Regions from separate parts of the Gordonia sp. ALPHA1B1 genome, predicted to be linked through region 1. Evidence: riboswitches for the same ligand, from Rfam matches in the RefSeq annotation. Region 1 holds a riboswitch; each other region holds the start of a gene.
What was found. A riboswitch is a leader RNA that binds a small molecule or an ion and turns the genes downstream of it on or off. The one in region 1 is predicted to bind thiamine pyrophosphate.
Positions count from the first base shown of each region.

Region 2: another riboswitch for thiamine pyrophosphate. It lies ahead of thiC (phosphomethylpyrimidine synthase ThiC); the one in region 1 lies ahead of FFS52_RS11525 (TenA family protein).
Region 3: another riboswitch for thiamine pyrophosphate. It lies ahead of thiO (glycine oxidase ThiO); the one in region 1 lies ahead of FFS52_RS11525 (TenA family protein).

Region 1 is NZ_SCOC01000014.1:16,228-18,487, reverse strand. It holds gene rpmG (50S ribosomal protein L33) at 90-257, opposite strand; tRNA gene FFS52_RS11540 (tRNA-Met) at 351-424, opposite strand; tRNA gene FFS52_RS11535 (tRNA-Thr) at 446-518, opposite strand; tRNA gene FFS52_RS11530 (tRNA-Tyr) at 636-716, opposite strand; TPP riboswitch at 872-966, shown strand; gene FFS52_RS11525 (TenA family protein) at 954-1,664, shown strand; gene FFS52_RS11520 (ABC transporter substrate-binding protein) at 1,661-2,260, shown strand, end outside.
Region 2 is NZ_SCOC01000002.1:91,918-94,177, reverse strand. It holds gene thiC (phosphomethylpyrimidine synthase ThiC) at 1-1,267, opposite strand, end outside; TPP riboswitch at 1,259-1,373, opposite strand; gene FFS52_RS01565 (GNAT family N-acetyltransferase) at 1,584-1,931, shown strand; gene FFS52_RS01560 (AMP-binding protein) at 2,098-2,260, opposite strand, start outside.
Region 3 is NZ_SCOC01000012.1:110,138-112,397, reverse strand. It holds gene thiS (sulfur carrier protein ThiS) at 1-126, opposite strand, end outside; gene thiO (glycine oxidase ThiO) at 123-1,187, opposite strand; TPP riboswitch at 1,184-1,293, opposite strand; gene thiE (thiamine phosphate synthase) at 1,342-2,052, shown strand.

The sequences.
Region 1 (2,260 bases):
TCTACTCCTTCGGCCGACACAGCAAGACGGGCTGCCTCATCGAGAGGCAGCCCGCTGCTGGTGGTACTTCGAAACGGCCGACGACGGCGTCAGCGCGATTCCTTGTGCCCCTGGTGCTTGCCGCAGTTCGGGCAGAACTTCTTGATCTCGAGGCGATCGGGATCGTTGCGGCGGTTCTTCTTCGTGATGTAGTTACGGTGCTTGCACACCTCGCAGGCCAAGGTGATCTTGGGGCGAACATCTGTTGAGGAGGCCACTTGATTGCCTTCTTTCGGGTGGTACGTGGTCGGGTTCGGAAGTTCCCTCAGGGCTTGCGACCCTTGCGCTCGGTTCCGGTCGGACCCGATGTGTAGCGGTGGAGGGACTCGATCCCTCGACCTCACGATTATGAGTCGTGCGCTCTAACCAGCTGAGCTACACCGCCCCGCGGACTTCTCGTCCAGCGAGCCCCCTGACGGAATCGAACCGTCGACCTTTTCCTTACCATGGAAACGCTCTGCCGACTGAGCTAAGGGGGCGTGCCCCGGGCGGTTGTGCCCGAGAGCCTTAACGAGGTTACACACTCGCGTCTGCGCTAGACAAATCGCTGGTCGGAGACCGTCTGTAGAGCAGTTTCGCGAGAATGAACCACGCTGTGGCAGGTATAGGATTCGAACCTATGTAGCTTGCGCGACGGATTTACAATCCGCTCCCTTTGGCCGCTCGGGCAACCTGCCGTGCCGCTCTTCCGGCCACCGTGACGGCCGTACGAACAACGCCGTGAAGAATACAACGAACACCGCATCAACGCGCAAACCGGCTGGTCAACAGGCCGGGACCCGGTCGTGGCACAGGCGTCCCACTGCGACCCCCACTCCTGCTACTGTGGCTGCGTTCTGACACGGGGTGCTCCGCGACGCGGGGCTGAGATGAGACCCGAGAACCTGTCCAGGTAATGCTGACGAAGGGATGTCATGTCTGTGCATGCGCGCATGCCGGTCTCCGGCCGTTTCTCCGACCACCTCTGGGAGGAGACGAAGGGGTTGCGGACGGCGATCGACGACCTCGAGTTCCTGCGGCGGCTCGGCGACGGGACGCTGCCACTGGAGGTGTTCCGCACCTACATGGAGCAGGACTCGCTGTACCTCGCCGGGTACGCGAAGGCCCTCGCCATCCTGGCGTCGAAGTCCCCCGACCCGCAGACCGCGGGGTTCTGGGCGAACTCGTCGGCCACCGCGGCCACCGTCGAGTCGGCGCTGCACGGCGACCTGCTCAACGGCGGCCAGCTGCCTCCGCGTGAGGGCGAACCCGAGCCGTCGCCGGCGTGCCTGGGGTACGTGTCCTACCTGACCGCCGTCGCCGCGACCGAGTCGTATGCGGTCGGCGCGGCCGCGGCCCTGCCCTGCTTCTGGATCTACGCGGAAGTCGGCCGGGCCCTGGCCGCGAGTGCCGCCCAGGTGCTCGCCGCCGACCCGAACCACCCCTACGCGCAGTGGGTGACCACCTACGACGCCCCGGAGTTCCAGGAATCCGCCTCGCGGGCAAGGGAACTCGTGGACGAGGCTGCGGCGCACGCCGGCGAGCGGGAGCGGGCCGCGATGGCCACGGCGTTCACCGTCGCCACCCGGTTCGAGCTTCTGTTCTGGGACACCGCGCTGAACCCGCAACCGTGGCCCGCCGCATGAGCGCCCGCATGAGCGCCCGCGCGCGCCGCCTCCTCACCGCGCTCGCCGCCGCGGTCGTCGCGTCGTCGGCGATCACCGCGTGCGGTTCGGGCGCCGGTTCGGACGGCACCATCCGATTCGCGCTCGACTGGTCCCCGAACACCAACCACACGGGATTGTTCGTGGCGCAGCAGCGCGGCTGGTTCGAGGAGGCCGGACTCGACGTCGAGATCCTGCCGTACAACAACACCGCCGTGGACACCATCGTGGACGCGGGCAACGCCGAGTTCGGGATCAGCACCCACAACTCGTCGACCTTCTCGCGGGCATCGGGCGCGCACACCATCTCCGTGTTCGCGCCGCTGCAGAAGTGGGCCACCGGCATCGGTGTCCGCGCCGACCGCCGCGACATCACGAGCCCGAAGGACCTCGACGGGAAGACATACGCCGGTTTCGGCGACCCGGGCGAGGAGAAGACCCTCGAGCAGGTGATCCGAAACGACGGCGGCACCGGCGAGTTCACCTCGGTGACCCTCGGGACCTCGGCATACGAGGCGGTCTACTCCGGTCAGGCCGACTTCACCGTCTCCTATCTCGCGTGGGAGGGCATCGAGGCC
Region 2 (2,260 bases), on a different contig from region 1:
GAAGTCCTAAATGCTCTTTCGGAGTCACGTAGCACAGCATCGCGGTGCCGGCCTGAGCGATCATCGCCGCGCCGATGGCCGAGGTGATGTGGTCGTAGGCCGGCGCGATGTCGGTGGCGAGCGGACCCAGGGTGTAGAAGGGGGCCTCCTCGCACAACTCCTCCTCCAGGCGCACGTTCTCGGCGATCTTGTGCATCGGGACGTGCCCGGGGCCTTCGATCATGACCTGCACACCATGCGATTTGGCGATCGCGGTCAGCTCGCCGAGAGTGCGGAGTTCGGCGAACTGGGCCTCGTCGTTCGCGTCGGCGATCGATCCGGGGCGCAAGCCGTCGCCGAGGGAGAACGTGATGTCGTAGCGGCGGAAGATCTCGCACAACTCGTCGAAGTGCGTGTACAGGAACGACTCCCGGTGGTGCGCGAGACACCAGGCCGCCATGATCGAACCGCCGCGCGACACGATGCCCGTCACCCGCTTCGCGGTCAGCGGAACGTAGCGCAGCAGGACACCGGCATGCACGGTCATGTAGTCGACACCCTGCTCGGCCTGCTCGATCACGGTGTCGCGATACAGTTCCCAGGTCAGCGAGGCGGGATCGCCGTTGACCTTCTCCAGCGCCTGGTAGATCGGAACCGTCCCCACGGGGACCGGCGAGTTACGCATGATCCACTCGCGGGTGGTGTGGATGTCGGCGCCGGTCGAGAGATCCATGATCGTGTCGGCGCCCCAGCGGGTGGCCCACACCATCTTCTCGACCTCGTCGGAGATCGAGCTGCGCACCGCCGAATTTCCGATGTTCGCATTGACTTTCACCGCGAAGTTCTTGCCTATGATCATCGGTTCGGACTCCGGATGCCGGTGGTTCGCCGGGATGACCGCTCGCCCGATCGCCACCTCCGACCGGACCAGTTCGGGGTCGATGCCCTCTCGGGCGGCGATGAACCGCATCTCTTCGGTGATGATCCCGGCCCGCGCCCAAGCTAGCTGGGTGCTCGCGCCGTCGACCGGTTCCGGGCGGCGCCAGTTGTCGCGGGTGGGGGCGAGGCCCTTCTCGACGTCGATGCGCGCCGTCGGATCGGTGTACGGACCCGAGGTGTCGTAGACGTCGAGGTGTTCGCCGTTGGTGAGGTGGATACGACGCTGCGGGACGCGCAGGTCGCCGACCGTGAGGTGGTGCTTGGTGCTGCCCTCGATCGGACCGAGGGTCAGGAACCCTGAGTCGGCGGGTGCGCTGCCGTCGCGAGTCGCGGATACACGTGTGCCCATGGCTTGTCTCCCTACGCCGGCATTACCCGGACAGGTTCGAGCGGTCGGCGACCGCCCGTCGCCATCTCAGCCCTCGGTCATCGTGAGAGCCCCCGCGGTGTAGTTGTCGTGCGTCCGCCACCCTACAGCGCGGAGTTCGTTCGGGTCGTAGGGGTGCGCGCGACCGTCTCGATGTGCGACGACCGGACGATCGGGGTCATCAGTTACGGTTCCGTAAGGTACCGTGTGACCCGGATCACAAGCGGGGCCTATGCCGAGGTTCGGACGGCACATGTCAGTGGTCCGATGTCCACGATCAAGAGGTGAGGAGGGTCGGGTGCTACGCAAGCATCGTCAGCGACCACCACAGTCGGCGAAGTCGATCCTGCAGCAGATCTCGCAGGTGGTGCACAATCCCGACCGCGACCGGTTCGAGCTGTGGGTCGCCGGCGACCTGGTCGGCGTGCTCGGCTATTCGACCGAGACGGTCGACGGTCAGACCACCATCACCGTCCTACACACCGTGCTCTACGACGAGTACACCGGACATGGTCTCGCCACCCGACTCACCCGCACCGTCGTGCACTTCACCCGCGAGCAGGGCGCCCGCCTGCGGCCCGTGTGCACCTTCACCAAGCACTATCTCGACGGCCATCCCGGGATCGTGACCCTCGCGCCGGTGTGATCCGAAGGTAAGCCTCGGCGGCTCCGGAACATTCCTCGCCGGACCCTTCGAGGCTCGTCGCTATCGCTCCTCGCACCTCAGGGAGCAGGGGTTATGCGCTTCCTTGGGATTATGGTGCGGTGGTCGCGCTCCTCGCGCCGGTGTGAGGAGCGGGCTCCGACTCGGCTCAGCCTGCCGACGGCTCCGACAGCAGTGTCTCGCGGAGCACCTTTTTGTCGATCTTGCCTACTGCGGTGACCGGGAGCGTGCGCACGACGCGGACCACGTCGGGCAGTTTGAAGGAGGCGAGTCCGCGGTCGGCGAGGAAGGTGCGGATCGCGGCCAGCTCG
Region 3 (2,260 bases), on a different contig from region 1:
GCCGTCCACCGCGACCGCGATCCCCCGGTCCGGCAACCCCAGCCCCATGACGACGTCGCGCACCGACGTGTCGGCGCCGACGTCGACGCTCTTGCCGTTGACGGTGATGTTCGCGCTGATGCTCATTCCTCTGCTCCTTCCAGAATCGACAGCACGCGGGCGGCGGTGCCCGGGGCGAGGACGATCCCGTTGCGCCCGTGCCCGGTCGCCACGACCGTTCGTGTGTCCACACGGGTGACGATCGGCAATCCGTCCGCGGTGCACGGCCGCAGACCGGCCCCCGCTTCGGTCAGTTCGTAGGTCCGCAGCCCGGGGAAGACCTCGATCGCGTCGGCGAGCAGATCCGCGACCCCACCGGCTTGCGGCGCGCGGTCGGCCGTCCCCTCGGCCTCGTACTGGGTGGCGCCGACGACGACTCCGTCCTCGCGCGGCACCAGGTACACGGCCCGCCCGTGGAGGCGTGCCCGGACGACGTGGCCGGGCGGCGGCACCGACCAGCGCGTGCGGCGCAGGCGGAGGATCTCCCCCTTCGCCGCATGCAGGTCCACGTCCGGCCAGAGGGCCGCGGTGCCGAGTCCGGCGGCGAGCAGGATCTGGGTGTCGGAACCGAGGTCGTCGAGATCGGCCAGGGATTCGACGCGCGCGGAGACCAACTCGGCACCCGCCGACGTCGCGGCGGCGCGCAACGCCTCGAGCAGCCGCCGGTTGTCGACGGACCACTCGCCGACCGCGCGGTAGCCACCGACCAGTCGAGAGCTCAGCGACGGTTCCAGGGTCCGGATGTCGCGGCCGGTCACCGACTGCAGCGCGGCATCGGTGGCGGGCTGCCCGGCCCAGACGAAATCGGCGAGATGCCGCAGGTACTCGATGTCGGTGGCCGAGGCCGCGACGAACAGCGAGTCGGTGGCGGTGACGACACCCGGGTCGTCGAGCCGCTTCACGAGCGCCGGCCACAGCCGGACCGATTCGACCGAGAGGGCCAGGGACGCGTCCTCGCCGGGATGACCCTCGCCGAGTGAACCGAGCATGCCGCCGGCGACCCAGGACGCGCGCTCGTCGGTGCCGGCGTCGAGGACGCGAACCCGCCATCCGGCGTCGGCCGCGGTGAGCGCACAGGTCAGCCCGATGACACCGCCCCCGACGACCGTCAGGGCGCGGTGGGCAGGGCGCTGCGGTGGGGAGTCCACGCTGGGAATCACCTCCCTTCGCCGGAATGACCCGGATCAGGTTCGACGGTCAGCGGAATCTGTCCGCACTCTCAGCCCGGCCGATCCGGACTCCCGTGTGTTCGTGCGATCCACCCTACGCCGGGGCGTCGGGGGTCCGGTTAGCCTGGTCGGCGTGACGACCCCGAACCGCACCAGCTCCGCGTCGACGGACCCCGGCTCCGCGACGGACCGTCGCCGGCGGCTCTCCACGGCCCGCCTGTACCTGTGCACCGACGCCCGGCGCGAACGCGGTGATCTGCTCGACTTCGTCGACGCGGCGCTCGCGGGCGGCGTCGACATCGTGCAGCTGCGCGACAAGAACTCGCCGGGTGAGCGCGAGTTCGGGACCCTGGAGGCGGGCGAGGAACTCGAGATCCTCGCGGGCATGCGGACGGTCGCCGACGCGCACGGTGCCCTGCTGGCGGTCAACGACCGCGCCGACGTCGCGGCGCTTTCCGGGGCCGATGTCCTGCACGTCGGACAGGGCGACCTGTCGCCGTCGGCGGCCCGCCGGATCGTCGGACCGGACGTCGTCATCGGCGCCTCGACCCACGACCCCGAGCAGGCTGCCGCCGCGATCGCCGACGACGACGTCGACTACTTCTGCGTCGGTCCGTGCTGGACCACCCCCACCAAACCGGGCCGCGCCGCAGCCGGCCTCGACCTCGTGTCCTCAACGGCCGCAACACAATCAGCCAAGCCGTGGTTCGCCATCGGCGGTATCGACGCCGGCCGCGTCGGGGAGGTCACCGCGCTCGGGGCGCGGCGCATCGTCGTCGTGCGGGCCATCACCGCGGCCGCCGACCCGACCGCCGCAGCCACCGAGCTCGCCGGGATGCTCTAGCGGTTCGCCTCGCGGAAACACGTTTGCCCGGTCGGTGTCGCGGGTCTATGGTGGACCGATCATGTTGTGCATCATGAGCGTTCTCGTAACCCGCCGCAGCGGGGTCTGAATCTGACCGACCCCCCGCTGCGGGTCGGTTGCGCTCTCCAGTCGGTCATCCGTTCTTCGACCGAAATCGGTTTTCGAGATGCACCCTCTTCATCTACCT